4 regions of the Pseudomonas sp. LBUM1661 genome follow, and region 4 is predicted to be linked to each of the others. Evidence: predicted binding sites of a transcription regulator. Region 4 holds the regulator's gene; each other region holds the start of a gene.
What was found. Region 4 encodes FliA, which starts transcription of late flagellar genes. Its sites were predicted from a motif close to CTAAAGTTTNNNNNNNNNNNGCCGNTAA; they were not measured.
Positions count from the first base shown of each region.

Region 1: a site for FliA is predicted at 3,180-3,207, ahead of ACA057_RS09720 (methyl-accepting chemotaxis protein). Genes of this name have one in related genera too.
Region 2: a site for FliA is predicted at 2,355-2,382, ahead of ACA057_RS24545 (methyl-accepting chemotaxis protein). Genes of this name have one in related genera too.
Region 3: a site for FliA is predicted at 3,666-3,693, ahead of motA (flagellar motor stator protein MotA). Genes of this name have one in related genera too.

Region 1 is NZ_CP166794.1:2,101,932-2,109,727, reverse strand. Features, by position in the region: gene acnA (aconitate hydratase AcnA) at 1-1,983, shown strand, start outside; gene ACA057_RS09725 (CPBP family glutamic-type intramembrane protease) at 2,342-3,133, shown strand; gene ACA057_RS09720 (methyl-accepting chemotaxis protein) at 3,238-4,803, shown strand; gene ACA057_RS09715 (alpha/beta family hydrolase) at 4,980-5,657, opposite strand; gene ccoN (cytochrome-c oxidase, cbb3-type subunit I) at 5,769-7,193, shown strand; gene ccoO (cytochrome-c oxidase, cbb3-type subunit II) at 7,204-7,796, shown strand, end outside.
Region 2 is NZ_CP166794.1:5,354,150-5,361,945, reverse strand. Features, by position in the region: gene ACA057_RS24555 (inorganic phosphate transporter) at 1-947, opposite strand, end outside; gene ACA057_RS24550 (transporter) at 1,173-2,195, opposite strand; gene ACA057_RS24545 (methyl-accepting chemotaxis protein) at 2,490-4,115, shown strand; gene ACA057_RS24540 (PepSY domain-containing protein) at 4,185-4,493, opposite strand; gene ACA057_RS24535 (glycerophosphodiester phosphodiesterase) at 4,677-5,804, opposite strand; gene ACA057_RS24530 (DUF2025 family protein) at 6,038-6,364, shown strand; gene ACA057_RS24525 (antibiotic biosynthesis monooxygenase family protein) at 6,487-6,810, opposite strand; gene ACA057_RS24520 (CTP synthase C-terminal region-related (seleno)protein) at 6,807-7,514, opposite strand; gene ACA057_RS24515 (LysR family transcriptional regulator) at 7,530-7,796, shown strand, end outside.
Region 3 is NZ_CP166794.1:543,646-551,441, forward strand. Features, by position in the region: gene ACA057_RS02465 (cyclic-di-GMP receptor FimW-related protein) at 1-138, opposite strand, end outside; gene asd (archaetidylserine decarboxylase) at 320-1,180, opposite strand; gene ACA057_RS02475 (rhodanese-like domain-containing protein) at 1,199-2,014, opposite strand; gene ACA057_RS02480 (HDOD domain-containing protein) at 2,057-3,595, opposite strand; gene motA (flagellar motor stator protein MotA) at 3,762-4,613, shown strand; gene motB (flagellar motor protein MotB) at 4,617-5,630, shown strand; gene ACA057_RS02495 (hypothetical protein) at 6,518-6,787, shown strand; gene rsgA (small ribosomal subunit biogenesis GTPase RsgA) at 6,877-7,796, opposite strand, start outside.
Region 4 is NZ_CP166794.1:1,759,743-1,767,538, reverse strand. Features, by position in the region: gene motD (flagellar motor protein MotD) at 1-22, opposite strand, end outside; gene ACA057_RS08030 (flagellar motor protein) at 38-778, opposite strand; gene ACA057_RS08025 (protein-glutamate methylesterase/protein-glutamine glutaminase) at 778-1,908, opposite strand; gene ACA057_RS08020 (chemotaxis protein CheA) at 1,958-4,207, opposite strand; gene ACA057_RS08015 (protein phosphatase CheZ) at 4,222-5,010, opposite strand; gene ACA057_RS08010 (chemotaxis response regulator CheY) at 5,033-5,404, opposite strand; gene fliA (RNA polymerase sigma factor FliA) at 5,573-6,313, opposite strand; gene fleN (flagellar synthesis regulator FleN) at 6,310-7,140, opposite strand; gene flhF (flagellar biosynthesis GTPase FlhF) at 7,256-7,796, opposite strand, start outside.

The DNA of each region.
Region 1 (7,796 bases), 340 kb from region 4:
CTCACCGGCAAACTCAAGGAAGGCATCACCGCCACCGACCTGGTGCTGACCGTCACGCAGATGCTGCGCAAGAAAGGCGTGGTCGGCAAATTCGTCGAGTTCTACGGCGATGGCCTCGCCGACCTGCCACTGGCCGACCGTGCGACCATCGCCAACATGGCGCCGGAGTACGGCGCGACCTGCGGTTTCTTCCCGGTGGACGACATCACCCTGGACTACCTGCGCTTATCCGGTCGCCCCCACGCCACCGTGAAACTGGTCGAGGCCTACAGCAAAGTCCAGGGCCTGTGGCGCCTGCCCGGCCAGGAACCGGTGTTCACCGACAGCCTGGCGCTGGACATGGGCAGCGTCGAGGCCAGCCTTGCCGGGCCGAAACGCCCGCAGGACCGGGTTTCACTGCCGAATGTCGCGCAAGCGTTCAGCGACTTCATCGACCTGCAATTCAAACCCACCAGCAAGGAAGAAGGTCGCCTCGAAAGTGAAGGCGGCGGTGGCGTCGCGGTGGGCAATGCCGATCTCGCCGGTGAAGCCGACTACGAATACGAAGGCGAGCTCTATCGGCTGAAAAACGGCGCGGTGGTGATTGCCGCGATCACCTCCTGCACCAACACCTCCAACCCGAGCGTGATGATGGCGGCGGGTCTGGTGGCGAAGAAAGCCGTGGAGAAAGGCCTCAAGCGCAAACCGTGGGTCAAGAGTTCGCTGGCCCCAGGTTCCAAAGTGGTCACCGACTACTACAAGGCTGCGGGGCTGACCCAGTACCTTGATCAGTTGGGTTTTGCCCTGGTCGGCTACGGCTGCACCACGTGCATCGGCAACTCCGGCCCACTGCCGGAGCCCATCGAAAAAGCCATTGTCGCGGCCGACCTGACCGTCGCCTCGGTGCTGTCGGGCAACCGCAACTTCGAAGGTCGCGTGCACCCGCTGGTGAAAACCAACTGGCTGGCATCCCCGCCACTGGTCGTCGCTTACGCGTTGGCCGGCACGGTGCGCATCGACATCAGCAGCGAACCGTTGGGCACCGACCAGGAGGGCAACCTGGTGTATCTGCGGGACATCTGGCCGAGCACCAAAGAAATTGCCGACGCGGTCAATCAGGTCAACACCGCGATGTTCCACAAGGAATACGCCGAAGTGTTTGCCGGCGACGAGCAATGGCAGGCGATTGAAGTGCCGCAAGCGGCGACGTATGTCTGGCAGGACGATTCGACTTACATCCAGCATCCGCCGTTCTTCGACGACATTGGCGGGCCGCCACCGGTGGTCAAGGATGTCGCGGGCGCCCGAGTCCTCGCGCTGCTGGGCGACTCGGTGACCACCGACCACATCTCCCCGGCCGGCAACATCAAGGCTGACAGCCCGGCGGGTCATTACTTGCGCGAGAAAGGCGTAGAACCGCGGGACTTCAACTCTTATGGTTCCCGTCGTGGCAATCACGAAGTGATGATGCGCGGCACGTTCGCCAACATCCGCATTCGCAACGAGATGCTCGGCGGTGAAGAAGGCGGCAATACCATTTACATTCCGACCGGCGAGAAGTTGCCGATCTACGACGCGGCGATGCGTTACCAAGCGTCGGGCACGCCGTTGGTGGTGATTGCCGGGCAAGAGTACGGCACCGGTTCGAGCCGCGACTGGGCGGCCAAAGGCACCAATCTGCTGGGCGTCAAAGCCGTCATCGCCGAAAGCTTCGAGCGGATTCATCGCTCCAATCTGGTGGGCATGGGCGTGTTGCCATTGCAGTTCAAACTGGATCAGAACCGCAAGAGCCTGAACCTGACCGGCAAGGAAACCCTCGACATCCTCGGCCTGACCGGCGTCGAGCTGACGCCGCGGATGAACTTGACGCTGATCATCACCCGCGCCGATGGCAGCCGCGAGAAAGTCGAGGTGCTGTGCCGGATCGATACGCTCAATGAGGTCGAGTACTTCAAGTCGGGAGGGATTTTGCATTACGTGTTGCGGCAGTTGATTGCTTCATAATCGCTTGCTGACACAGACACCGCCTTCGGGCGGTGTTTTTGTTTGTGCCCTGCACCGAACAAAAATACCCTGCACGCCACCGAGCCACTGTAGGAGCGAGGCTTGCCCGCGAAGACGTCGGCACATTCAGCATTGATGTCGACTGACAGTCCGCATTCGCGGGCAAGCCCGCTCCCACAGGGTTATGTGTCTAACAGCAACTTCCTGAACACCACTAATCAACTGTGGGAGCGAGCCTGCTCGCGATTGCGATGCAACAGTCGACAATGATGTTGAATGTAATGGCCCCTTCGCGAGCAAGCCCGCTCCCACATTGACTGCGCCACACTGCAAAAAATAACTGACACAAGGACTTCACATGTTCACCCTGCCATGGACGCATCTGGCACTTCTCTGCACGGGCTATGCACTGGCCCTGATCTACGGCCAACTTGGCTGGCTGGCCGCCATTTCTGTCGCCTTGTTGCTGTTCACCGGTTTCGCGGTCCGTCAGCAAAAACTCCCTATCGCCCGCTATCTCGGTCACGGCTTGTTTGTCGTCCTGGCCCTGGCGCTGGCGATGCACTGGCTTCCCGGTTTCTACAACGGCCGCGGCATCGACCCGCAGCGGTTTACCGACGATGCCGTACCGTTTTCCATGTACCTGAATCTGGACAAACCGTTGATCGGCTTCTGGCTATTACTGGTCTGCCCGTGGATTGTCGGTCGGCGTTCGCTGCGCCTTGCCGTTTACGCCACCGCGATGGCACTGACCCTGTGCACGGTGCTGGCCTTGGGTGGCGCGCTGTTGCTTGGCGTTATCAGCTGGGCACCGAAATGGCCGGACCACGCCTGGCTGTGGGTGTTGAATAATCTGCTGCTGGTGACGCTGGTGGAGGAAGCGCTGTTTCGCGGCTATATCCAGGGAGGCCTGACCCAGAGCTTCAAAAACCTGCTCTACGGCGAACACCTCGCCCTGCTGCTCGCCTCGTTGTTGTTTGGCCTGGCGCATGTCGGCGCCGGCTGGCAATGGGTGGTGCTGGCGAGCCTGGCCGGGGTCGGTTATGGCCTGGCTTATCGTTTCGGCGGACTGGGTGCGGCCATCGCCACGCATTTTGGCTTGAACCTGCTGCACTTCGGCCTGTTTACCTATCCGATGCTCGCGGGCTGACGCAAGGGCCGTTTTGCGACGCGCCGCTGTTTTTCGAAAAAATAATCTCAATAAATGGCTGACACCGCCGACAACCAATCAAAGCCTTGCGGATTGAAAAAGCCATGCGTAATAACCAGCCCACCACACAACGCGAACGGACCTTCCCGGCTCAGCAACGGTTGATTTCCACCACCGATGCCAAGGGCGTGATCACCTACTGCAACGACGCGTTCGTCGAAATCAGCGGGTACTCGCGAGAGGAACTGATCCGTGCGCCGCATAACCTGGTGCGTCACCCTGACGTGCCGGCGGCTGTGTTCGCGCACATGTGGGGCACGCTGAAGCAAGGCTTGCCATGGATGGGCATCGTCAAGAATCGCTGCAAGAGCGGTGACCATTACTGGGTCAACGCCTACGTCACCCCGGTTTTCGATGGCAATCAAGTGATCGGCTACGAATCGGTGCGGGTCAAACCCACTGCCGAACAGATCCGCCGTGCCGAAGCGCTTTACCAACGCATCAATCAGGGCAAGTCGGCGATTCCTTCATCAGACAAATGGCTGCCGGTGCTGCAGGACTGGCTGCCGTTCATTCTGGTCAGCCAACTGAGCTTCATGATCGGTGCCACGTTGACATCCCAATGGGGCTTTGCCCTGGCGGCCGGTCTCTCGGTGCCATTGGGCCTGATGGGGTTGAGTTGGCAACAGCGCGGCCTCAAGCGCCTGCTGGTGCTGGCCGGGCAAACCACCTCCGACCCGCTGATCGCACAGATGTACACCGACAGCCGTGGCGCTCAGGCGCGCCTGGAGATGTCGATTCTCAGCCAGGAAGCGCGCCTGAAAACCTGCCTGACCCGCCTGCAAGACACCGCCGAACACCTGAGCGACCAGGCGAAACAATCCGACACCCTGGCCCACAAGAGCTCCAGCGGCCTGGAACGTCAGCGCGTCGAGACCGAACAAGTGGCCACCGCCGTCAATCAGATGGCCGCCACCACCCAGGAAGTCGCCAGCCACGTTCAGCGCACCGCCGACGCCACTCAGGAAGCCAATCGCCTGACCGGTCGCGGCCGCGACATTGCCGGGGAAACCCGCGAAGCCATCCAGCGCCTGTCGGTGGTGGTCGGTGAAACCGGCCTGACCGTGACCCAACTGGCCAAGGACAGCGATGAAATCGGCGGCGTGGTCGATGTGATCAAAGGCATCGCCGACCAGACCAACCTGCTGGCGTTGAACGCGGCCATCGAAGCGGCCCGCGCCGGTGAAATGGGTCGCGGCTTTGCGGTGGTGGCTGACGAAGTCCGGCAACTGGCGCAACGCACCAGCGAATCCACCGGGCAGATTCACGCGCTGATCGCCAAGCTCCAGCAAACCGCCAGCACCGCGGTGCAAACCATGGAGGCCGGGCATCGCCAGGCCGAAGAAGGTGTGGCGCGGGTGCTGGAAGCGGACCAGGCACTGGTGGGGATCAGCGAAGCGGTGGCCAATATCACCGACATGACCACCCAGATCGCTGCGGCGACCGAAGAGCAAAGCGCCGTGGCCGAAGAAATCAGCCGCAACATCAGCAATATTTCGCACCTGGCTGACCAGACCTCGGAACAGGCACACCACTCGGCGCTGTTGAGTGAAGAGCTGACCAAGACGGCGAATACCCAGTATTCGTTGGTGGAGCGGTTTAACCGCTGATTGCTGCTGTAAAAAACAAAAACCCGGGAGGCGATACTTCCGGGTTTTTTATTGCGTGGCAGACCGCCTTCGCGGGCAAGCCTCGCTCCTACAGGTCATGCGTCGATCATGCGCACGCCGATGCCCTGTAGGAGCGAGGCTTGCTCGCGAAGAGGCCCTGACCGGCACTGTAAATCTCACTGAAGAAATGCAGCAACCTTGCTCGCTGCCGAAGCCAAATGCTGCTCATGGGTAAACCCGGAAGCCTTCAACGGCTTCAAATCATGATCCCCCGCCACGAGCCAGAACACCTCGATGCCCGGTGACAAGGCATAGCCTTCAACGGCCTCACGATTGCCCAGCGCATCCCGTTCGCCCTGAACAATCAGCGTCCGCGTCTTCAGCCCGGCCAAATGCTCGACCCTCGGCTTTTCCGGTTTCCCCACGGCATAAAACGGATACCCGAGGCACACCAACGCATCAGCTCCCAATTCATCGGCCAAAAGGCTGGCCATCCGCCCGCCCATGGACTTGCCGCCAATCGCCAGGCGCCCAGCGACATGGCGTCGCACCACGGCATACACCTCACGCCAGCATTCCAGCAGTTTCGGCGCCGGGTTTGGTGGACGTTTGCCCCCATCGATGCGCCGTTGCGCCATGTAGGGAAACTCGAAGCGCAACACATTGACCCCATGCGCAGCAAGGCGCGCAGCCATGTCGCTCATCCAGCCGCTGTCCATCGGCGCACCGGCACCGTGAGCGAGCATCAGCGTCGCCGATGCCGGCGCTTCAGCGGCATTCCACAACCATCCATGTTCCCGCACACACCGCGCCCATTGATCCCCGTCAATACTGGCCTTGTGCTCTTTGTCCATGCTTGCCTCGCTTTTAGTCTGCCTATAACTCCAGGCGAAGGAAGCGTCATTGCCTTGCGGCTTACTCGCAAAGACAGGCCTTCACTTCGGCTGAACCGTGGATGGGGAACCATGAACACTTCTATCAGTACCGCCTACAACTACAAGGTGGTCCGCCAATTCGCCATTATGACGGTGGTGTGGGGCATCGTTGGCATGGGGCTCGGGGTTTTCCTCGCGGCCCAATTGGTCTGGCCTGAACTTAACTTCGATTTGCCGTGGACCAGTTTCGGCCGGTTGCGCCCGCTGCACACCAACGCCGTGATCTTCGCCTTTGGCGGTTGCGCCCTGTTCGCCAGTTCGTTCTATTCGGTGCAACGCACCTGCCAGACACAACTGTTCGCGCCAAAAATCGCCGCGTTCTGCTTCTGGGGCTGGCAAGTGGTGATCCTCCTGGCGGCCATCAGCCTGCCGCTGGGTTACACCAGTTCCAAGGAGTACGCCGAACTGGAATGGCCGATCGACATCCTGATCACCATCGTCTGGGTCGCCTACGCTGTCGTGTTCTTCGGCACGATCATGCAGCGCAAGACCAAGCACATCTACGTCGGCAACTGGTTCTTCGGTGCATTCATCATCACCGTGGCCATCCTGCACATCGTCAACAACCTTGAGTTGCCGGTAAGTTTCACCAAGTCCTACTCGGTGTACGCCGGTGCGACCGATGCGATGGTTCAGTGGTGGTACGGGCACAACGCCGTCGGTTTTTTCCTCACCGCCGGTTTCCTCGGGATGATGTACTACTTCGTGCCAAAACAGGCCGAGCGTCCGGTGTATTCCTATCGCTTGTCGATCGTGCACTTCTGGGCGCTGATCACCCTGTACATCTGGGCCGGTCCGCACCACTTGCACTACACCGCGCTGCCGGACTGGGCACAGTCGCTGGGCATGGTGATGTCGCTGATCCTGCTGGCGCCAAGCTGGGGCGGGATGATCAACGGCATGATGACGCTCTCGGGCGCCTGGCATAAGTTGCGCAGCGACCCGATCCTGCGCTTCCTCGTGGTCTCGCTGGCGTTCTACGGCATGTCGACCTTCGAAGGACCGATGATGGCGATCAAGACGGTCAACGCCCTCTCCCACTACACCGACTGGACCATCGGCCACGTGCACGCCGGCGCCCTCGGTTGGGTGGCGATGATTTCGATCGGCGCGCTGTACCACATGATTCCGAAAATCTTCGGCCGCACGCAGATGCACAGCATCGGCCTGATCAACGCGCACTTCTGGCTCGCGACCATCGGCACCGTGCTCTACATCGCGTCGATGTGGGTCAACGGCATCGCCCAGGGCCTCATGTGGCGCGCGATCAACGACGACGGCACGCTGACCTACTCCTTCGTCGAAACCCTGGTGGCCAGCCACCCGGGCTTCGTCGTGCGGCTGGTCGGCGGTGCGATCTTCTTCAGCGGCATGTTGCTGATGGCCTACAACACCTGGCGCACCGTGCGGGCTTCGCAGCCTGCCGAAGTCGCCGCTGCTGCGCAGATTGCCTGAGGGGGCCGCCATGAAACACGAAACAATCGAGAAAAACGTCGGCCTGCTGATGCTGTTGATGGTGCTGGCCGTGAGCATCGGCGGCCTGACCCAGATCGTTCCGCTGTTCTTCCAGGACGTGACCAACAAGCCGGTGGAAGGCATGAAGCCCTATACCGCGCTGCAACTGGAAGGTCGTGACATTTACATCCGCGAAGGCTGCGTCGGCTGCCACTCGCAGATGATCCGGCCGTTCCGCGCCGAGACCGAACGCTACGGCCACTACTCGGTGGCCGGTGAAAGCGTCTGGGATCACCCGTTCCTGTGGGGTTCGAAACGCACCGGTCCGGACCTGGCGCGGGTTGGCGGTCGCTACTCCGAAGACTGGCACCGCGCGCACTTGTACAACCCGCGCAACGTGGTGCCGGAGTCGAAAATGCCCGGCTACCCATGGCTGGTGGCCAATCAGCTCGACAGCACCCACACCGAAACCAAGATCAAGGCCATGCGCACCCTCGGCGTGCCGTACACCGACGACGACATCACAGGCGCAGTCGCCTCGCTCAAGGGCAAGACCGAAATGGACGCACTGGTCGCCTACCTGCAAGTGCTCGGCACTGCCAT
Region 2 (7,796 bases), 3.2 Mb from region 4:
AGCGCTTGCTGGGTGACTTCCGCCACGGCGGCGAACTGCAACGCTTGATCCGCCGGCATGGTGCGGTTCAGCGCATACGCCATCGGCAGGGTGCCGACTAGAATCAGCATGATCAGGCCCATGCCTTTCTGGCCGTCGTTGGAGCCGTGGGCGAAGGACACGCCGGTGCAGGTGACGATCAGCAAACCGCGAATCCACCACGGTGGTGGGGTGGTGCCTTTAGGTTCTTTGTACAACGCGCGATTCTTCACAAAGGCGCGCAGGGCCAGCAGCAACAAGGCGGCGAAGCCGAAGCCGACCAGTGGCGACAGCAGCAGCGCATAACCGATTTTGGTCGCCTGTGCCCAGTCCACGCCGCTGGTGCCGTCGCGGCCGTGCATCAGCGCGTTGGCGACGCCGACTCCAATGATCGAACCGATCAACGTGTGCGACGACGATGCCGGCAGGCCCAGCCACCAGGTGCCAAGGTTCCACAGGATCGCAGCGATCAGCAGGGCGAAAATCATTGCGAAACCGGCGGATGAGCCGACTTGCAGAATCAGTTCAACCGGCAGCAGGGCGATGATACCGAACGCGACCGCGCCGCTGGACAGCAACACGCCGAGGAAGTTGAAGAACCCGGACCAGACCACCGCGACATTCGGCGGCAGCGAGTTGGTGTAAATCACCGTGGCCACGGCGTTGGCGGTGTCGTGGAAACCGTTGACGAACTCAAAGCCCAGCGCAATCAACAGCGCCACGCCCAGCAACAGAAACGGCGTCCAGGTGGTCACCACGGTGCCGAGTTCGTTCATGTCGTGCATCAGGCTGTAAGCGGTGAACAGCAAGCCGATAGCCAGTACAGCGAAAAACACCACGATCGTCAGCAAGCCGGGTTTTTTATCAAATTGCGGCTTGGCACTACTGGTGGCGTGCGCCGGGGCAGTGGTGAAGGAAGGAGTAGCCATGACGGACAATCCTGAGGAGGGAAGGAGTGTCCGTCATGATCGTTGCAAAATGTTACAGAGAGGCTGCGTTGGATCAGTGTTCAGGTTTTTTTGCCGGTCCGTTGATCTGTTCTGTCTCGGCAGCGGCGGAGGATGTGCCTCCGTCTTCGCGGGCAAGCCCGCTCCCACAGGTTCTGCACAGACCTTGTGGGAGCGGGCTTGCCCGCGAATGGATTTCAGTAGCGCTCAATAATCCTGGCGTTTGCGAAACGCCCAGCGCCCGGCAATCACGGTAAACGTCGCGACCAGCGCCACCAGAATCCAGAACCCCTCCGGATCACCGGAAAGCGGCACGCCGCCGACGTTCATCCCAAAGAAACCGGCAATGATGTTGATCGGCAACGCCAGCACCGTGACCACGGTCAAAGTAAACAGCGTGCGGTTGCTCTGCTCATTGAGGTTGGCGGCAATCTCTTCCTGCAACAGCTTGATCCGCTCACCCAGTGCCGTGAGGTCGTTGATGATCAGCGCGAACTCCTCGGTGGACTTGCGCAGCTCCTTGACGTCCTCCTTCTGCAACCACTGCGGTGGGCGATTGAGCAGGCGCAGCAGCGAGCCCGGCTCCAGCGCCAGCAGCCGTTGCAGACGCACCAGCACCCGGCGATTGGCACCCAGCTCGGCGCGGTTGGTCGACAGCCGCGAAGACAGCAACTCATCCTCGATCTGGTCGACGCTGAGGCTGGTCTTGCGCACGATCTGGGTCAGCACTTCGCCCTGATCACGCAGCAAATGCACCAGCAATTCCAGCGGCGAGCGGAAGCATTCACCGGCCTTCACCGATGAGCGCAGCTTGTCCACCGAGTGCAGCGGTTGCAGGCGTGCGCTGATGATCAGCCGACTGCGGGCACACACCCACAACGTCGAGACATCAGACGAGACCATGCTGCTGAGGTTGAACACCACGTCGTTGACCACCGCCAGCAACGCTGAATCGACGTGCTCGATGCGCGTCGAACGCGAGCCTTCGTGCAGCGCTTCAAAAAACTCCTCGGGCAATTCCAGGTGACTTTTCATCCAGCGCTCGCACGCGGCGTGAGCGAGGTTCAGGTGCAACCAGAGAAACTCCTCGCCGTCGTCCGGCTGTTGCAGGCACTGCAACGCCTTGGCCGAATCGATCTCCCGACCGCGCTCGCCGGGACGGAAACTGAAACCGTAAAGCAGACCGAACAGGTCCGGGTCGCGATGGCTGTGGTCGATGCTGTGGTTCATGAGGGCTCGCAAGGGGAGACGCAATCGCCAGCTGCTACACGAGGTGCGTTGTGGCGGGTTTCACAGGTTCACTTGAGCCACATCATCGCAAGGAGTCTTGACGGTTTTGTGACAGCCAAAAGACGCTGGCAAAGGGCCTTCTACCGGTGGTCGGAACCGCTCAAGAACGGCACTCGCACGCCGATGACGCTGAGGTAGATCTTTGCGACGCCGGTCGAGAACCCGCGTCGCCGACAGGGATGTCCGGACACCTCGCACGCCCGCGTGCTTCATCTCCGTCATGAGTATCACTCGATGTTTTTGCAAAAATCCCTGAGAGCGCAAATCCTCGCCCTGTTGAGCGGCAGCCTGTTGGCCGTGTTGCTGATTGCCCTGGCCTGCTTTCACTTTCTGTCCGGCGGCGTGCAGAGCTACGCGAACCTGATCGAAGGCCCGCTGCACACTTCGCAATTGATCGATGAAGCCAACCTGCAATTCAAGGTGCAGGTTCAGGAATGGAAAAACGTCCTGCTGCGTGGCAAGCAGCCGGCGGACCTGGACAAATACTGGAAGCAGTTCGAAGAGCGTCAGCGCGATGTGCAGGGCATCCTCGGTGAACTCGCCGGGCAGAAGGGCATCGAGCCGCAACTCAAGACCCGCATCGAACGCCTGCGTGACGAACATCGCCAACTGGGCGCGGCGTACCAGAAGGGCCGCGATGCCTACGTGGCGGCGGGCGCCGACCCCACCGCTGGCGACACGGCGGTCAAGGGCGTGGACCGCGCGACCAGCGATCAGATGAGCGAGCTGGTCAGCGAGTTGCGCAAGCAGGGCGCCGAACAGTCGAAACTGATCAGCGCCAGCGCCGATCGCACGGTGTTGCTGGGGATTATTGTGATGCTCGCCTCGGGCCTGTTGATCGGCCTGTTGAGCCTGTGGCTGGTCAACCGCAACCTGGTCGAACCGATCCGCACGTTGATCGAGTACGTGGCGCAACTCAGCCAAGGCAAATTTGCCGAGCGCGTGTCGAGCACCCGTCAGGATGAGTTGGGCAAACTGGCGATGGCCGCCAACACCCTGCGCGATTTTCTCGCTGAAACCTTCACCCGTTTGCAGCGCAGCGCCAAGGACCTGGACAGCGCCAGCGGCGAGCTGAATTCGATTGCCAGCCTCATGGCGTGTGGCACCAACGAGCAGTTCAACCGCACCGATCAGGTGGCCACGGCGATGAACGAAATGTCCGCCACCGCCCAGGAAGTCGCGCGTCATGCCGCCGATGCGGCACGTGCCGCCGATGACGCTGACCAATCAGCCCAGCAGGGCGAAAAAGTCATGCAGGGCACCATCCACACCATCACCCAAATGCGCGGCGAAATTGCCAACACCGCCACGGTCATCCGTCGTCTGGAAACCGACAGCGGACGCATCGGCAAGGTGCTGGAAGTGATTCGCGGCATCGCCGAACAGACCAACCTGCTGGCGCTCAACGCCGCCATCGAAGCGGCCCGGGCCGGTGAAGCCGGGCGTGGTTTTGCGGTGGTGGCCGATGAAGTGCGCAGCCTGGCCCAGCGAACGGCAGCGTCGATCATCGAAATCAACCAGATCATTCAAACTGTGCAAACCGGTGCGGTGGACGCGGCGCAGGCGATCGAAAGCGGTCAGTCACGCAGTGAGGAAAGTGTCGAGCAAGTGACCCAGGCCGGCGCCATGCTGGAGCGGATCACCCACGCGGTGGAAGCGATTCGCGACATGAACCGCCAGATCGCCACCGCCGCGGAAGAGCAGACGTCAGTGGCCGAAGACATCTCGCGCAACCTCACCGAGATCACCAGCATTGCCAGTACCAACCTCGACAACGTGCAACGCACCGAAGCGGCGAGCCACAACCTGCATGGGTTGTCGGGGCAGTTGAATGAGGTGACGGCGCGCTTGAGCGCCTGATTCAAACGCATCACGCAGACGCAAAAAAGCCGCACGATCCGAAAATCGTGCGGCTTTTTGCTGTGCGCATCAGTCGTCTTGTTTGTTCTTCAGGACTTCGCCGGTGGCGGCGTTCAGGTCCACGTCCCATTCAACGCCTTTGGCGTCTTTCAGTTCGACTTCGTACTCGTAACCGTTGAAGTGGTTGTCCAGGTCACTGTCGGTAATCGTCGCGCCCGGGTGCAACTTCAGCACGACCTGGTTCAATTCTTCCAGTGGCTTGATTTTACCTTCCTTGACCAACTGAGGGATCTGGTTGACGGGAACATCATCAGCCTGGGCCAAACCAGCGGAGAGGGTCAGGGCAGCGGCAGTGAACAGAGCAGTCAGGGTTTTCATGAAGTTCTTTCCTTGGGGTGAGCTGTTTAAGTGGGATCAGATTAATTGGGGCAACTTAATTCACCCTTAATTCCCACTTTGATTCCGCTTTCAAAGCAATCGCGGGCAAGCCCGCTCCCACAGGTATTGCTTCGGTCCTGTGGGAGCGTGGCTTGCCCGCGATGGGGACGCCACGGTATTGGATCAATACCCGTTGTTCGTCAACAACTGCGCAACACTCGCCGCCGCCGGGCGTTTGTAGAACTTGAGCAGCTCACTGGCGCGGTTGGTGAAGATGCCATCGACGCCCGCGTCCATGACTTTCTGGTAATCCACAGCATCGTCGATGGTATAGACATGCACCAGCAGACCTTGGTCGTGGGTGTACTGGTTCATCCACGGTTGCACCAGGTCCGAGTAACTCTGATCGCCACCCTTGGTCAGCGCAGCGGAAGGACCGGTGCCGATCGCCCCTTGGGCCTTGGCGTACTCGACCCACTGCTGGAACTCGGCTTTGGATTTGGGCTGCTGCTTGGCGTAGTAAGTGGCTTTGTCCTTGTCGCCGGACTCGGCGAACGTCACCTTGGATTGAGGCTCGATGCTGCCTTCGCCCACCCACAACAGCAGGATCTTCGGTACTTGCGGCATTTCTTTTTCAAGCAGTTCGAGGCTGCTCTTCTCGAAGGTTTGCAGCACGACCTTGCCTTTGCCCTGGCCGACGGCCAGCGCGCTTTTCGCCAGTTTCGAACCGGCCGGGCTCAACCAGCCGCGATCCTGAAGTTTCTCCTTGAGGTCGTGCTCGATCCCGGGAAACTGCTTCGGCTCTTTGGTTTCGATGTACAGCCCGGGTTTGTGCAGCGGGTTGCCCTGGGCGATGTCGATGATTTCATCGAGGGTCAGGATTTTCAGCCCGGCGTAGGAAGGACGCGCGCGATCCGGGTAAGCCGTGTTGAACCAGCTGCCGGCATCCAGGGTTTTCAGCTCGGCGATCGTGAACTCCGTGGCCGGGCTGTCTTTGCGCTCAGGGAACTTGGTGGCCACGTCGGTGGTGCGTTGCAGATTGTTGTCGTGCAAGGCGAACAGCACGCCATCCTTGCTGCGTTGCAGGTCCATTTCCAGGTAGTCGGCGCCCAGATCGCGGGCCAGTTTGTAGGACGCCGCGGTGGATTCCGGGGCATCGAAAGACGCGCCACGGTGAGCAATCACCGCCGGATGCGGGATGCCCAAACGGGTGGCCAGCGCGGTGGGGCTGGGCTCGGTGGCAGCCTGTGCCTGGCCGAGGCCGAGCAACACACCCAGCAGCAGGGCGCTTTTGGAGAAGGTAGCAGGCATGGTCGAGATCCTTTCGCAGATGTTCAAAGACGTCTCTTTTAACAACTGAGCGCCGCCAGCGCTATCGCCAGACCGACATAAACGTGTTTAAAGCTGATTTTTTCCGCGCTTTTGTGCAGTTCTTTGCAGTACTCTTGGCCCCGAAAGTTTCCCCGGCAGAGGGAAACCCGATCGCCTGCCTTGCGTGTAAACCATCGATCACCGGTCCTATTTGACCTTCTGTGAGGTTTAGCATGCGCATCACTTCCGAACTCATCTGTCAGGCCGCCGACCAACTCAAAGGCTTCGTCGGCCTCAATCGCAAGACCGGCCAATACATCGTGCGTTTCAGCGAAGATTCCTTCGGCATGGATGTGGCGGATGACGGCATCATTCCCACCAGCGAATTTGTCTGGGCTGCGGGCCCGGCCCCGGCCATGACGCTTAAGCGCGAGTTGATTCAGTTGTTGCTGGATCAGAACATCGATGACCGGATCAATATTACCGAGCCGTTGCGGGTGTATATGAATCGGCGGGAAGTGCCGGAGATATCGGCGGTTCGCAGTTTGGTGCAGAGCTGAGTTTTGCGGTGTCTGTGCTGGCCTCATCGCGGGCAAGCCCGCTCCCACAGGGATATGTGTTGCTCACAAATCCTGTGGGAGCGGGCTTGCCCGCGATGACGGCCTCAAGAACACCACATCATTCACTGCCTAAACGCATAATCGCGCTCAACCCTGCACACCCGCGTATGACAGGAAGCGTACCAGGTCGACCGCCCACGCTCACGAATCTCACTGTGCTCGGGATGATGTTTCCACGCCAGAATCGCCGCCTCGCTGGCCCAGTAAGAAACCGTAATCCCCAACCCATCCTCACCCCGAGCCGATTCCACTCCTAGGAACCCGGGTTGCTCACGAGCCAGCGCGACCATTCGTTCGGCAGCCTCCGCATACCCTTGATCACCTTCAGTCCGTAACGACGTAAAGATCACGGCGTAATAGGGCGCTTTCAGCGTGTTGGCGATCATGACGTCTGCCTCGCACACGCCTCGATCAATCCACGGACCAGCGGCGGCAGAATGCCCTTGAGCGCGGCACGCTCCGGTTGGAACAGGGTGGCGACAAAGAACGGATGCCCGCGCAATTCCACCGCTCTTAAATCCCCCGCCGAGTCGTGTCCAACGGCGCTTAGTCGTTGGCTCAGCAACGCCTGTTCAAACTCTGGGTTCACACCGTAACGACAGCGATAGCCCTCGCGAATCTCAGCCCTTTCGTACGCCTTGGCGATCAACGAACCTTCAACCAGGTGAATGCTGTCGACGGCTTCAACCAACGAACAACTCAGCGGTGTGAGCAGCGCCCGGCTCGCATCGGGATGGGTCTCGCCGTGCTCGGCATCTTCCCAGCCCAAAACATTGCGGGCGTATTCCAGCACCGCGTGTTGAAAACCGCCGCAAGTGCCGAGGAAAGGTCGCTGATGTTCGCGAGCAAACCGAATCGCCCGCAATGCGCCATCCCTGTCGCGGTAGGGACTGGCGGGCACGCACCAGAAGCCATTGAAGTTCTGCAGCGGTGTTTGCGCGTTGATGCGGTCAGTGGCCAGCCATTCGAATTGCACGTCCAGGTTTATCTGTTCGGCGGCCAAGCCGAGTGCCACGGGGATGGCTTGATGGGCGGTGACTTGCGGGTCGTAATCACCGATCAGGGCGATGCGGATTGGGCTGCTTTCCATGAGTGCGCTCCACGCTTGTTGATTCCTGGCTGCCACTATAGATTGGCGTTCGCGCACTCAATATTGGCGTTACTCCAAGTGATCAATGCACCGACGCACTATCGGCTGGACTACCCGGACCTGTCTCTGATCCTCGCGCTGGTACGCGGCGGCTCTCTGGCGCGGGCTTCCACGCTGTTGAAGGTCGACGTTTCGACGGTGTTTCGCGCCGTGCGCCGACTGGAAGCCGCGCTGGGTCAGCAACTGTTCGAAAAGAGCCGCGCCGGTTACTTGCCAACCACC
Region 3 (7,796 bases), 1.2 Mb from region 4:
AGCGGTTTCGCCAATATTGGCTTTGGGCAGGTCGGCGATCCAGCGCTTGAGGTCGCGCGGGGTGGGCTCACAGAACGACAGGCGTGACTGCGTCGGGAGCGGGGCGCGTAGCAGCAGGTGAGGACTGGTTTCATTCATGCCGTGGAAAAACTCCAACCGGGAAATGGGCAGTGAATGACCTGACTGTAGCAGCTATGGCCCCTGTAGGAGCGAAGCTTGCTCGCGAAGGCGATCTTAAGGACGTCTTCGCGGGCAAGCCTCGCGCCTGCAGGGGCGGGGTCAACCCCACGAAAATTTTTCGCGGGGTTAAATCAGGGAATCAGGCGTTCGGCAGGCCCATGCCCTGGCCCATCTGCACTGGCGAACCGGCCGCGAGCTCTTCAGCCCACTTGACCTGATCCGGGCCGAACAGCACGACAGCGGTCGAACCCAGCTTGAAGCGACCCAGTTCTGCGCCTTTCTCCAGATGGATCGGTGCGCGGGCAGCTTCGTCGTAACGGAAGGTTTTCAGCTCGCGTTTTGGCGGTGTCACCAAGCCGGCCCAGACCGTTTCGATCGATGCAACGATCATCGCGCCCACCAGCACCACGGCCATCGGTCCGCGCTCGGTGTCGAAAATGCACGCCACACGTTCGTTGCGGGCGAACAGTTCCGGGACGTTTTCAGCGGTGGTCTGGTTGACCGAGAAAATCCGGCCCGGAATGTAGACCATTTCACGCAGGGTGCCGGCCAATGGCATATGCACGCGGTGATAGTCCTTCGGCGACAGGTAAATAGTCGCAAAATCACCACCCATGAACGGCGCGGCATTCGCGGCGTCACCGCCCAGCAACTCCAACACACTGAAGCTGTGGCCCTTGGCCTGGAACACACGACCGTGTTCGATCGGACCGAGCTGGCTGACGGCGCCGTCGGCCGGGCTGAGGATCGCGCCCGGCGTTTCGTCCAGAGGGCGAGCGCCGTCTTTCAGTGCGCGGGTGAAGAACGCATTGAAGTGCTCATAAGCCGTCAGGTCTTCGACCAGTGCCTGGGACATGTCCACCTGATAACGCTTGGCAAACCAGGCGGTAAAGGCGTTCTTGAACCAGCGCACGCGGCATTCGGCAATGCAGCCGGCCAGTCGCGACAGCAGGTGATGGGGCAGCAAGTATTGGCTGAGGATAAACAAACGCTTATTCATTAACTGTCCTTAAAAACCTTAAATCTCTACGGGCGTATCGGGGTGGTTGCCCCATTCGCCCCAGGAACCGGCGTAGCCTTTGACCCGCGGATAACCGAGGGATTTGGCCACCAGATAGGTGAAGCCAGAACGATGGTGTGTCTGGCAGTGGGTAATCACTTCTTTGTCTTTGCTGATCCCGAGTTTTTCCAGGATCTGCGGCATGTCGGTGCGGATACGCAGGTTACGCGCCTGATCCATGCCCGCGGTCCATTCGAAATTGACCGCGCCCGGAATGTGCCCGGCCTTGGCGGCCAGGACTTTCTCGCCGGAGTACTCCAGCGGCCCGCGCGCATCCCAGATCGCCAGGTCGGCGGCGCCGAGACGGCTTTGCAGGTACTCGCGGGTGGCAGTGGGTTCGTCATGCAGCGTCAGGGCGACCGGGCCGCCGACCGCTGGCGGAATCTGGATCGACATGGGCAAGCCTTCCGCCAGCCAGGCCTTCAGGCCGCCGTCGACATAGTGGTATTGACGATGGCCGATGACATCCAGCAGCCAGATGAAGCGCCCGGCCCAACCGCCGCCTTCGTCGTCATAAACGACGTAGACCGCATCGGGGTTGTGCCCCAGCTCGCCGAACAATGCTTCAAGCGCGGCGTGGGTCGGCAGCAGGCCTGGCGCCGGCGCCTGACCCAGCTGAGTGCGCTTTGGATCGACAAAGCGCGCCCCGGGAAGATGCCCTTCGGCATAGCGGGCGCTGCTGGTCAGGTCCACCAGAATCAGTTCGCGGGCGTCGAGACGCGGGAGCAAGTCGCTCGGCTCGATGACCAGCGGCAAGCCAGAGAAGTCAGACATGTGAGGTCTCCAGAGCACAAAGGGGAGGATTGTAGCGCAGCCTCATTGGCCGCGGGTGCTAAAGCTATGCAGCGCTTTTTCTATGCATTGCGCGGTTTTACCGAAGGCTTGCACGGTGATTTCCGAGAACGGCCCGCCGCCCTGATCCGCCACCACAATCATGATCACCCGACCATTATTGACCAGTGAGCGCAGCAGCAGGTGTTCGCCGCTGAACTGTGAGCGCAGGCTCGCCGGCAGCAGCGCCGAGAATTGCGCGTTGTTGGCCGGTGTCAGTCGCACCTGTGCCTGTTGCGAGAGCAGGCGTTGCAGCACGGTGCTCTGGCTGACCAGGAAATTCAGGCCGGCCGCTTCTTTCGGCAGCCCGGCGATCTGGTGCACACGCAGATTGGCGTGCGTGCGGTCGGCCATCAGGATCATCACCCGACGCATGCCGCACGCGACTAACGCGTCTCGGGCAGAGGTGGTCAAGTGCATGGCATTGGTGAAGCGACTCGGCTCGACCAGCAACTCGGCGCATTGCTTGCGCCACTTCGCCAGGTCTTCGGCGGTCGGTGCCGGGGCCGGCAGCAAACCGGCATGGATGCGGTTCACGCCCCACGGCCAGATCAGCGACACCGCCGGGTGCCACAGGTCGGGCATGGCGTGATGGCGGGCGCTGTTCGCGGCCTGTTGGTGCAACTGCTGCTGCACCTCGTCCATCGGCATTTGCAGGTAAAGGCTGGTCAGGTACTGCCAGCGTTCACTGTGCGGACTGTCCCAGGCCTGTTGCGCCGACAGCGCCAGCCCGTTGGCCAGCAACACGGTGTTGGCCGGTTGATTGAGCCAGCGGCGCAAGGACGGATCGTCATCAAGGCGGTTTTGCTGGCGCAACGGATGTTCGCTGTCACGCGCGATGCGCAAGACTTTGACCAACTCCCGTTGTTCGTTGAGCAACAGTCGATAGCCTTGCTGCACCCAGATCGGCAGGCGCCAGATGTCCACCAGCGCCAGGCCGATTTCCAGCAGGCGCACGCCAAATAATTGCTTTTCGACTGTGCGCGCCGACTCGCCTTTATGGATGACCCGCAGCTCCCATTCTTCGAGCAATTGCGGATGCGTCAGTGCCAACGGCCAGAGCGGCGAAAGAAACAGCAGGCTGCCCCAATGAATGTCCTGCCACAGTCGCGCCAGACGACTGGCAAAAAAACCGTTGGCTTGTTGGGTGGCGTGCTGGCTGATCAGCTGCAGTTGGCGCAGGGCCACCGGGATCTCTGACTGAGGCAAGGCAGGCAGGCGGGCAAGCAGTTCTTCGGTGCGTTTCAAACCGAGGCGATTGATCGCCACCTCAAGGTTTTCCGCAGGCTCGGTCATGCTGCCATGGGTGTGCCGGTTGGCTTCGCGAATCACGCTCAAAGCCAGGGCCGGGCTGTCCTGCATCAGTTCGGCGATATCACGCAGCGAGCTGCGACTGTTGGCGAGGGCCTTGCAGACGCGGTCATGACTGACTTGCGGAACCGGCAGGCGCACGCCATCGAGAAGCTTGACCCAGCCTTCGAGCGTGGTCGGTTTTGGAGTTGGAACGTTCGTTTCATTAGCCATGGTTGGACGCGATCACCGTCTGCATTACCTATGCCCGGAGCGGGCTTAATTGGCTTTTCGCCTGAACTGGCTTTAGTCTGGCGCAGTTTTGCCGATAAGTAGAAGAAGAGATTTTTTAACTTCCGAATATGACCTTGAACCCGACTCAGTAAGTGCTCTCCTACCTATGGCTAAAATAATCGGCATCATCGTCGTATTCGCGAGCGTACTCGGCGGATACGTGCTCTCCCACGGCAAAATTGCCGCCCTGATCCAGCCCTTCGAAGTGCTGATTATCGGTGGCGCGGCGCTCGGCGCATTCCTGCAGGCCAACCCCGGTTACATGACGATGCACGTGCTCAAGAAGTCCTTGAGCATGTTCAGTTCGCGCTTCAACCACACGTTCTATCTGGAAGTGCTGGGCCTGATCTACGAGATCCTCAACAAGAGCCGCCGCGAAGGCATGATGGCGATTGAAGGCGACATCGAAGATGCCGCGGCGAGCCCGATTTTCGCCAAGTACCCGACGGTTCTGAAAGATGACCGCATGACCGCATTCATCTGCGATTACCTGCGCATCATGTCCTCCGGCAACATGGCTCCCCATGAGCTGGAAGGCCTTTTCGACATGGAACTCTACAGCCTCAAGGAAGACCTGGAGCACCCGTCCCACGCCGTCAACGGCATCGCCGACGCCATGCCCGGTTTCGGTATTGTCGCGGCGGTACTGGGGATCGTGGTGACCATGGCTTCCCTGGGTGAAGGCGACCAGAAATCCATCGGCCTGCACGTCGGTGCGGCACTCGTGGGTACCTTCTTCGGTATTCTCGCGGCCTACGGTTTCTTCGGCCCGCTGGCCCATTCCCTGGCCCACGATGCCAAGGAAGAACTGAACGTCTACGAAGCCATCAAGGCCTCACTGGTCGCTTCCGCTTCCGGCATGCCGCCATCACTGGCAGTAGAGTTCGGCCGCAAGGTGCTGTACCCGGCGCACCGTCCTAGCTTCGCTGAGCTGGAACAAGCGGTTCGCGGACGTTAAGTCATGGAAAATAATCAGCCGATAATCATTAAGCGCGTCAAGCGCATCGCCGGCGGGCATCACGGCGGGGCATGGAAAATCGCCTTCGCCGACTTCGCGACGGCGATGATGGCGTTCTTCCTGGTGCTGTGGCTGCTGTCTACTGCCACGCCAGAACAGAAGATCGCCATCGCCGGCTACTTCAAGGACCCGGTCGGTTTTTCCGAAAGCGGCACGCCGTACATCATCGACTTGGGCGGCACGCCGACCCTGGCGCCGGAGAACACCCTCAACCCCGAGGTGAAATCCCAGCCGCAACCGGACAAAGTGACCATCGACACCGAACAGGTCGAAGGCATGGCCGAGCAGGTCGAGAAAGAACGCCTCGAACTGTTGCTGCAAGAACTGCAGAACAAGGTCGAAGAGAACCCGCAACTGAAGAAATTCAAAGACCAGATCAGTTTCGAAATCACCCCGGACGGTTTGCGCATCCAGATCGTGGACGCGGAAAATCGGCCGATGTTCGATTCCGGCAGTGCGCGGCTGAAACCGTATTTCGAAGACATCCTGCTGGCCATGGCCGACACCATCAAAGCGGTGCCGAACAAAATCAGCATCAGCGGCCACACCGATGCCAAGCCGTACACCGGCACCGGCGATTTTGGTAACTGGGAACTCTCGGCCAACCGTGCCAACGCGGCACGCCGTGCACTGGTGGCCGGCAGCTATCCGGAAGCGCAGGTGGCACGTGTTGTCGGTTATGCCTCGTCGGCGTTGTTTGATCGCGATAATCCGTTCAACCCGGTCAACCGTCGTATCGACATCGTCGTGCTGACCAAGAAAGCCCAGCGTGCCATCGAAGGTTCGCAGGGGGCGGAACCGGCTCCGGAGCCGACGCAAGGGCAGGGTGGGCCGGGTGAAGTGCCGGCTGATCCGCATGCGTTGCCGGCGGACAAGGAACCATTGCCGGCGCATGAGCTGCGCGAACGTCTGAATCTGTTCGATAACCCGAAGCCCGCAGAACCACCGAAGCAGTGACCCACAAAAAAGCCGACAGTGATGTCGGCTTTTTTTTGCGGCTTTCACTGGTTTGGAAGCCAGACGCGGCCCCTTGTAGGAGCTGGCTTGCCAGCGAAGGCGGCTTTATAGCCGACCATTCTCTTCAAGTGTACATATCCATTTCTGCGGTAACGCCTGCTATTGGTTCCGCCCTTACGGCGGGTCACTTTCGAAAATCCGGAAGCCGGCCCAGTCGAAAGTAACCAAAGCGCTTCTGCCCCTTTCGTTCGGTGCCTCGCTAAGGCTCGGCATGCCCTCGCTCCGGTCCTGCTCCGTGGGCCCGCCGCCATCGGCCATCCATGGCCGGGGGCGGCTAACCCGGCATCCCTGCCGGGTTGCCCACTGCGCAGAACCGGAACGAAGCCTCTCGATGGGGCGGTGCATCAAGATCAAAAGCACGGCGGCCTACCGGCCGGCCTGATTTCAGCGCATGCGTTTCCCTGTGGGAGCGAGCTTGCTCGCGAAGGTCGTTAACGATGACGCGTTTAAACAGGATAAACGCTGCGCATTTAAGATCTTCTGATTGCGTTAAAAATCAAGGAGTGAGGGCATGTCCGAGAAAGGTGTAGGAAGTCTCCGAGACGTTTAAACCGGGTTTTTCTTCGCTTAAGGCTCGCCTATAGTTTGTCCGTCGCCGACGAATCGGTGATCGACTTTAGCCAGTCGTAACAGATGATGCACAAGCGCCCGTATAATCGCGGCGCTTTTTGCTGCCTGACATCTACATGTCTATGGTGGCTGTGCGTGGGACACCTTCGGGTGTGCCGGGTTCATCTGTCCGGTTGGCTAACCCGCGTACAGCTACCACCCCAATTCGTTTAGCCACGAAAGGGTGGGAGTTTCACCTATCAGATGAGATTCAAGTCATGCCTAAATACCACCCGCTCCAAGGCAACTTCAGCGTCGGACCGACGCTGTACATCGACACCGAAGCCCGCGCTTCCGATCTTCTTGAAACTGCCGTCCACCGACTCAAAGCCGCGCGCAATCTGCTCAACAGCGTCACCTGCCTGTGCGTCAAAGAAGCCGAAGGACACGACCTGGAGCATTTCGCCAATGCTGCGCACATGTTGATCCAGGATGGCTGTGATGCTTTGGATGTGCTGGGGTGGACGCTGGAAAAAGCCGCACGCTGAAAACAAAAAAGCCGCGAGATGATCGCGGCTTTTTTTACGCGGGAAGCTGCCGATCATTTTCGTGGCATCACGAAAATGATCCAGGCTACTTAATAGCTGCTTTCCGGCAAACTGGCGATGATCGAGCGGTAGCTGTTCATCCGTTGCTGCTGCACGCGGCCTTCTTCGAGAGCTTTGAGCAGAGCGCAACCCGGCTCGCGGTCATGTTTGCAGTCGCGGAAGCGGCAGGTGCCGATCAAGTCGTTGAACTCGATGAAGCCGGCTTCGACGTCGGCGCGGCTGACGTGGCCCAGGCCGAATTCGCGGATACCCGGGGAGTCGATCAACTCACCGCCACCGGGGAAGTGGAACAACCGCGCGGTGGTTGTGGTGTGAGTGCCCTGGCCGGACAGCTCGGACAGCGGGCCGACACGGGTTTCGACTTCCGGCAGCAGGCTGTTGACCAGCGATGACTTGCCGACGCCGGACTGGCCGACGAACACGCTGATGCGCCCGTCCAATTGTTTTTGAAGTTGCTCCATGCCGTTGCCGTGGTGCGCCGACACTTCCAGCACCGGATAACCCAGCGTGCGGTAAACCGCCAGCAGAGCATTCAGCGCCGGGGCGTTCTGCTCGTCGATCAGGTCGAATTTGTTCAGCAGCAGCAACGGACGAATGCCCGCATGCTCGGCGGCGACGAGGTAGCGGTCGATCAGGTTGGCGTGGGGCTCGGGCAGCGGGGCGAAGACAATGACGATCATGTCGACGTTGGCCGCCACCGGCTTGAGCTGACCACGGCTGTCCGGGCGGCAGAGTTCGGTTTTACGTGGCAGTTGCGCCACGATCACCCCGATGCCCTGGTTGCCGGCACGCCAGACCACCTGATCGCCGGTCACCAGCGCAGGCAGGTTGGCGCGCAAGTGACAGCGGAACACCTGGCCGGCCAACTCGCCATCGAGCGCTTCGACTTCGACTTGCACACCGAAGTGCGCGATCACCAGGCCCGTCTGTTCCGGACCCAGGTCGCCAC
Region 4 (7,796 bases):
CAGGTTGCCGGCGACGAGCCATGGTCCATTACCTCCATCAATCCATGAAGCCCTGAAGCTTCAACTCGATAGAGCGAGGGTTTTCACCTTCGGCGATCGACAGGATGCCTTCCAGCAACATCTCGCGATAACGCGACTGGCGCATCGCAACGGACTTGAGTTTGGCGGCAATCGGCAGCAGCACCAGGTTGGCACTGGCCACGCCATAGATGGTGGCGACGAAGGCCACGGCGATGCCGCTGCCCAGTTGCGATGGATCGCCAAGGTTGCCCATGACGTGGATCAGCCCCATCACCGCACCGATGATGCCGATGGTCGGCGCATAGCCGCCCATGCTTTCGAAGACTTTGGCGGCTTCGATGTCGCGGCTTTCCTGGGTGTAGAAATCCACTTCGAGAATGCTTCGAATCGCTTCCGGCTCGGCGCCGTCCACCAGCAGTTGCAGGCCTTTGCGCGAGTAGTTGTCGGGTTCGGCGTCGGCCACCCCTTCCAGCCCCAGCAAACCTTCCTTGCGCGCGGTCAGGCTCCAGTTGACGACACGATCGACGCCGCCGGCCAGGTCCACACGGGGTGGAAACAGGATCCAGGCCAGAATCTGCATGGCGCGCTTGAACGCGCTCATCGGCGATTGCAGCAGCGCCGCGCCGATGGTCCCGCCGATCACGATCAACGCTGCCGGGCCGTTGGCCAGGGCGCCGAGGTGACCGCCTTCAAGGTAGTTGCCGCCAATGATCGCGACGAACGCCATGATGATCCCGATAAGGCTTAGAACATCCATCAGAGGCAAGCCTCGACCAGATGCTTGCCGATGTCGTCCAGGCCGTATACCGCGTCGGCGAGTTCGGCTTTGACGATGGCCATCGGCATTCCGTAGATCACGCAGCTGGCTTCATCCTGGGCCCAGATCGAGCTGCCGCCCTGCTTGAGCAGACGCGCGCCTTCGCGACCGTCGGCGCCCATGCCGGTCAACACCACCGCCAGAACTTTGTCACCGTAGGACTTGGCCGCCGAACCGAAGGTGATGTCCACGCACGGCTTGTAATTCAGACGCTCGTCGCCGGGAAGGATTTTCACCGCGCCACGGCCATCGATCATCATTTGCTTGCCACCCGGTGCCAGCAGCGCCAGGCCAGGACGCAGGATGTCGCCATCCTCGGCTTCCTTGACGCTGATGCGGCAGAGCTTGTCCAGACGCTCGGCGAAAGCTTTGGTGAAGGCAGCAGGCATGTGCTGGATCAACACGATCGGTGCCGGGAAGTTGGCCGGCAATTGGGTCAAGACCCGCTGCAGCGCAACCGGACCGCCAGTGGATGTACCGATGGCGACCAGTTTGTAAGCTTTGCGTTTCGGCGCTGGCGACGACGGGCTGGCGGCGTACGTACGCGTCGGCAGCGGCGCAGGTGCCGGACGTGCAGGCGCACTGCCGCCATAACTGCTGGTGCTTGAAGGCGCAGGCGTCGGAATGGGTGCAGCGACTGGGGCCGGGGCAGCATAAGTGCTGACTCGACGGTTGCTGCGCGAAATGCTCAGAATCTTCTCGCACAGCAGTTGCTTGACCTTCTCCGGGTTGCGGGAGATGTCTTCGAAATTCTTCGGCAGGAAATCCACCGCGCCGGCGTCCAGTGCATCCAGGGTGACCCGGGCGCCTTCGTGCGTCAGCGAGGAGAACATCAACACCGGGGTCGGGCAGCGCTGCATGATGTGCCGCACGGCCGTGATGCCATCCATCATCGGCATCTCGTAGTCCATGGTGATCACGTCTGGCTTGAGGGCCAGGGCCTGATCGATCGCCTCTTTTCCGTTGGTCGCCGTGCCGACGACCTGGATATTCGGATCCGCTGAAAGAATTTCCGAGACGCGGCGGCGGAAAAACCCCGAATCGTCCACCACCAGGACTTTGACTGCCATAAACACTCCGTTAGACGGAGCGAGGCTCAGTCGCCCCGCTCCACCAGAATCAAATACGCCGTGCGGCGTAACGCTTGAGCATGCTCGGAACATCGAGAATCAGCGCGATGCGGCCGTCACCGGTGATGGTGGCGCCGGACATGCCCGGGGTTCCCTGGAGCATTTTGCCCAATGGCTTGATGACCACTTCTTCCTGGCCCACCAACTGGTCGACGACGAAGCCGATCCGCTGAGTGCCCACCGAAAGGATCACCACATGGCCTTCGCGCTGCTCTTCGTGTGCGGCGGAGCTGACCAGCCAGCGTTTGAGGTAGAACAAGGGCAGCGCCTTGTCCCGCACGATCACCACTTCCTGCCCGTCCACCACGTTGGTGCGCGACAGGTCGAGGTGGAAGATCTCGTTGACGTTCACCAGCGGGAACGCAAACGCCTGGTTGCCGAGCATGACCATCAGCGTCGGCATGATCGCCAGGGTCAACGGCACCTTGATGACGATCTTCGAGCCCTGGCCCTTGGTCGAGTAGATGTTGATCGAGCCGTTGAGCTGGGAAATCTTGGTTTTCACCACGTCCATGCCCACGCCACGACCCGACACGTCGGAGATCTCGGTTTTGGTCGAGAAGCCTGGCGCGAAAATCAGGTTGTAGCATTCGGTGTCGCTCAAGCGATCGGCGGCATCCTTGTCCATCACACCGCGTTTTACCGCGATCGAACGCAGGACGTTCGGGTCCATGCCTTTGCCGTCATCGGAGATCGACAGCAGGATGTGATCGCCTTCCTGTTCGGCGGCGAGGATCACCTTGCCACCGCGGGACTTGCCCGAGGCTTCGCGTTCTTCCGGCGACTCGATGCCGTGGTCGACCGCGTTGCGCACCAAGTGGACCAGCGGGTCGGCCAGGGCCTCGACGAGGTTCTTGTCGAGGTCGGTTTCTTCGCCGACCAGTTCCAGGATGATCTCTTTCTTGAGCTGGCGAGCCAGGTCGCGAACCAGGCGCGGGAAACGCCCGAAGACTTTCTTGATCGGTTGCATCCGGGTCTTCATGACCGCGGTTTGCAGGTCGGCCGTGACCACGTCGAGGTTCGACACGGCTTTGGACATGGCCTCATCGGCGCTGTTGGCACCCAGGCGCACCAGGCGGTTACGCACCAGCACCAGTTCGCCGACCATGTTCATGATTTCGTCGAGACGCGCGGTATCGACCCGCACGGTGGTCTCGGCTTCGCTGGCCGGTTTTTCCGGTGGCGGCGCAGCCGGGGCACGGGCCGGAGCCGGTGCCGCAGCGGCAGCCGGTTTCGGCGCTTCGGCTTTTGGCTCGGGCGCTTTCGCAACGGGTTTCGGTGCAGCAGCTTTCGCCACTGGCGCCGCAACAGAAGAGGCCGCCGAAGCGGTGCCGACTTCAGTGAACTTGCCTTTGCCGTGCAATTCGTCGAGCAGCGATTCGAACTCGTGATCGGAGATCAGATCGCCGCCCACCGCTGCGGCGGTCGGCGCTGCCGGTGTCGGTACCGAAGCAATCGCCGATTCCAGCGCATCGACCGCAAAGTTGCCTTTGCCGTGCAGTTGATCGAGCAGTGCTTCGAACTCGTCATCGGTAATGTCGGAGCTGTCGCCAGGCGCTTTCGGCGCAGCCGGAGCGACGGGCGCCGGGGCCACGGCATCGACCGCGAACTGGCCTTTGCCGTGCAGTTGATCGAGCAACGACTCGAACTCGGCATCGGTAATTTCATCGCTGCCAGCGGCATTGTCGGCAGGCGGCGGCGCAACCACTGGCGCCGCTTCGGCTTGTGCCTTGACGGCATTCAGCGAGTCCAGCAGTTGTTCGAATTCGTTATCGGTGATGTCGCCCGATTCGCTTTCAGCCGCCGGTTCTTCGACCGCTTGAGCGACCGGAGCGGCTTCATCAGCCGTTTGCGGCTCGGCCAGACGGGCCAGCGCTGCAAGCAATTCAGGCGTGGCAGCCGTGACCGGGCTGCGTTCGCGGACTTCGGTAAACATGCTGTTCACCGCATCCAGCGCTTCGAGAACCACGTCCATCAGTTCCGAGTCGACGCGTCGTTCACCCTTGCGCAGGATGTCGAACACGTTCTCGGCGATGTGACAGCACTCCACCAGCTCATGGAGCTGGAGGAAGCCGGCGCCCCCTTTTACAGTGTGAAAACCGCGAAAAATTGCATTGAGCAAGTCCGCATCATCCGGTCGGCTTTCAAGCTCGACCAGCTGTTCGGACAGTTGCTCTAGAATCTCGCCGGCCTCAACCAGGAAATCCTGAAGGATCTCTTCATCGGCGCCGAAGCTCATGTGTATGGGTGCTCCTAGAATCCAAGGCTGGAAAGCAAATCGTCTACATCGTCCTGACCGGACACAACGTCTTCTCTTTTATCGGCATGAATCTGCGGACCTTCACCCTGAGAGAGATGTTTTTGCGGATCTTTTTCTGCCAGCATCGCTTCACGGTCATGTTCGATGCCCGCAAAGCGGTCCACCTGACTGGCCATCAGCACGAGCTTGAGCAGGTTGCTTTCAACTTCGGTGACCAACTGCGTCACGCGCTTGATCACCTGACCGGTGAGGTCCTGGTAATCCTGGGCGAGCAGGATGTCGTTGAGGTTGCTCGACACCACACGATTGTCTTCGCTGCTGCGTGTCAGGAAACCGTCGACTCGCCGCGCCAGTTCACGGAACTCTTCAGCCCCGACTTCGCGACGCATGAACCGTCCCCAATCGGTGCTCAAGGCCTGGGCTTCATTGCTCAGGCTGTTGACCAGCGGCGTGGCGTTTTCCACCAGGTCCATGGTGCGGTTGGCCGCCGCCTCGGTCAGCTTGACCACATACCCCAGGCGCTCGGTGGCGTCGGTGATCTGTGACACTTCCTCGGCTTGCGGCATGTTCGGGTCAATCTGGAAATTGACGATCGCACTGTGCAGCTCGCGAGTGAGCTTGCCCACTTCCTGGTACAGGCCGCGGTCACGGGTCTGGTTGAGCTCATGGATCAGTTGCACAGCGTCGCCGAACTTGCCTTTTTCAAGGCTTTCGACCAGTTCGACGGCGTGTTTTTTCAGGGTCGACTCGAAGTCACCCTGTGAAGATTCGATATGCTCCATAGCTTCCCCGTGGCGCAGTTGCTCAACCGATGCGTTCGAAAATCTTCTCGATTTTTTCTTTCAACGCCTGGGCCGTGAAGGGTTTGACCACATAGCCGTTAACACCGGCCTGGGCCGCTTCGATGATCTGTTCGCGCTTGGCTTCAGCGGTGACCATCAGCACTGGCAAGTGCTTGAGCTTTTCATCGGCGCGCACGTGGCGCAGCAGATCGATACCGGTCATGCCAGGCATGTTCCAGTCCGTTACCAGAAAGTCGATGCTCCCGCTGTTGAGAACCGGGATGGCGGTAGTGCCATCGTCAGCCTCGACCGTGTTGGTGAACCCAAGGTCACGCAACAGGTTTTTTATGATCCGCCGCATCGTTGAGAAGTCATCAACGATGAGGATTTTCATGTTCTTGTCCAATTCGACCTCCAAGCAGTCTTAAACGCGCCCAGCACCTGGACGCGCCATTTCAATCAATCCGGCAAAGCACTCAATGACTGTCTGGAGCACAACAGATCGAGACCGGCGCAGTTTCAACACCACACCAGCCACGTTCGCAGTGTCCCCACACTGCCTTCAGCGCGCTCGCCACTCCCCCAAACGCCCCCGCAAACGGGCCGCGCACTGGCTGTGTAACTGGCTGACCCGAGATTCGCTGACCCCCAGGACTTCGCCGATTTCCTTGAGGTTCAACTCTTCGTCGTAGTACAGCGCCAACACCAGTCGCTCACGCTCCGGCAAATTGGCAATCGCGTCCGCCAGCGCCGCCTGGAAGCGTTCATCTTCCAGATCGCGTGACGGCTCCGTGTGTGCACTCGCGCCATCCTCGTGCAGCCCTTCGTGTTCGCCGTCCTGCAACAGATCGTCGAAACTGAATAACCGGCTGCCCAGGGTGTCGTTCAAAATCCCGTAATAATCGTCGAGACTCAATTGGAGTTCGGCCGCAACCTCGTGATCTTTAGCGTCACGACCGGTTTTAGCTTCAATCGAGCGAATGGCGTCGCTGACCATCCGGGTATTGCGGTGGACCGAACGTGGCGCCCAGTCCCCCTTGCGCACTTCATCGAGCATCGCGCCGCGGATCCGGATGCCCGCGTACGTCTCGAAACTCGCGCCTTTGCTGGCGTCGTATTTGGTCGACACTTCAAGCAGGCCGATCATCCCGGCCTGGATCAGGTCTTCGACCTGGACACTGGCCGGCAGACGCGCCAGCAAGTGGTAGGCAATGCGTTTAACCAGTGGCGCGTAACGCTCGATCAGCTCGTACTGCGCGTCACGTGCCGATTTCTTGTAGAGGTTGTAACCGCTGGCTGTCATAGCACCGGTCCTGCCGTTTGTTGCACGAGGCGCTCGACGAAAAACTCCAGGTGCCCACGCGGGTTGGCCGGCAGCGGCCAGGTATCGACCTTCTGCGCAATCGCCTTGAAGGCCAGCGAACACTTGGAACGCGGGAACGCTTCATACACGGCGCGCTGCTTCTGCACGGCCTTGCGCACGCTTTCGTCGTACGGCACCGCACCGACGTATTGCAAGGCAACGTCGAGGAAGCGATCCGTGACTTTGGTCAATTTGGCAAACAGGTTGCGACCTTCCTGCGGGCTCTGGGCCATGTTGGCCAGGACGCGGAAGCGGTTCATGCCGTAATCGCGGTTCAGCAGTTTGATCAGTGCGTAGGCGTCCGTGATCGACGTCGGTTCGTCACACACCACCAGCAAGACTTCTTGCGCGGCGCGAACGAAACTGACCACCGAATCACCAATGCCCGCCGCGGTGTCGATCACCAATACGTCGAGGTTGTCGCCGATATCGCTGAACGCCTGGATCAGGCCGGCGTGTTGAGCCGGGCTCAAATGAACCATGCTCTGGGTGCCGGACGCGGCCGGGACGATGCGAATGCCGCCTGGGCCTTGCAACAATACGTCGCGCAGCTCACAGCGGCCTTCGATCACGTCGGCCAGGGTACGTTTGGGTGTCAGTCCCAGCAGAACGTCGACGTTCGCCAGCCCCAGATCGGCGTCCAGCAGCATCACGCGCCGGCCGAGCTCAGCTAGAGCCAGGGACAAGTTCACTGACACGTTAGTTTTCCCGACGCCACCTTTGCCGCCGGTCACCGCGATCACCTGTACGGGATGCATGCTGCCCATGAATTTCTTTACCTTGTCTTACTTAGACGGAGGCCACATTACTGGCTGCGCGTTCACAAACGGAACAATGCATGGCAGACCATCGATGTAGGTACAAAAACTGTTCATTAATACCTCAGCCAACCTGCTTGGTCGGGCTGTGGTAAATATCAGCGAACATGTCAGCCATGGCTTCTTCGCTGGGTTCTTCTTGCATTTGCACGCTTACGGCGCGACTGACCAACTGATGACGACGCGGCAGATGCAAATCATCCGGAATCCGCGGGCCATCGGTCAGGTAGGCCACCGGCAATTCATGACTGATGGCCAGGCTCAACACCTCGCCCAGACTTGCCGTTTCATCCAGTTTAGTCAGGATGCAGCCAGCCAGCCCGCAGCGTTTGTAACTGTGATAAGCGGCGGTTAGAACCTGTTTCTGGCTGGTGGTTGCCAAAACCAGATAATTTTTCGATTTGATGCCACGACCGGCCAGACTTTCGAGCTGCATGCGCAGTGCCGGATCGCTGGCCTGGAGGCCGGCGGTATCGATCAGCACCACGCGTTTGCGCAGCAAGGGTTCCAGCGCCTGCACCAGGGACTGGCCCGGATCGACGTGGGTCACCGAGACGTTGAGGATGCGCCCCAGGGTCTTGAGTTGTTCCTGGGCACCGATGCGA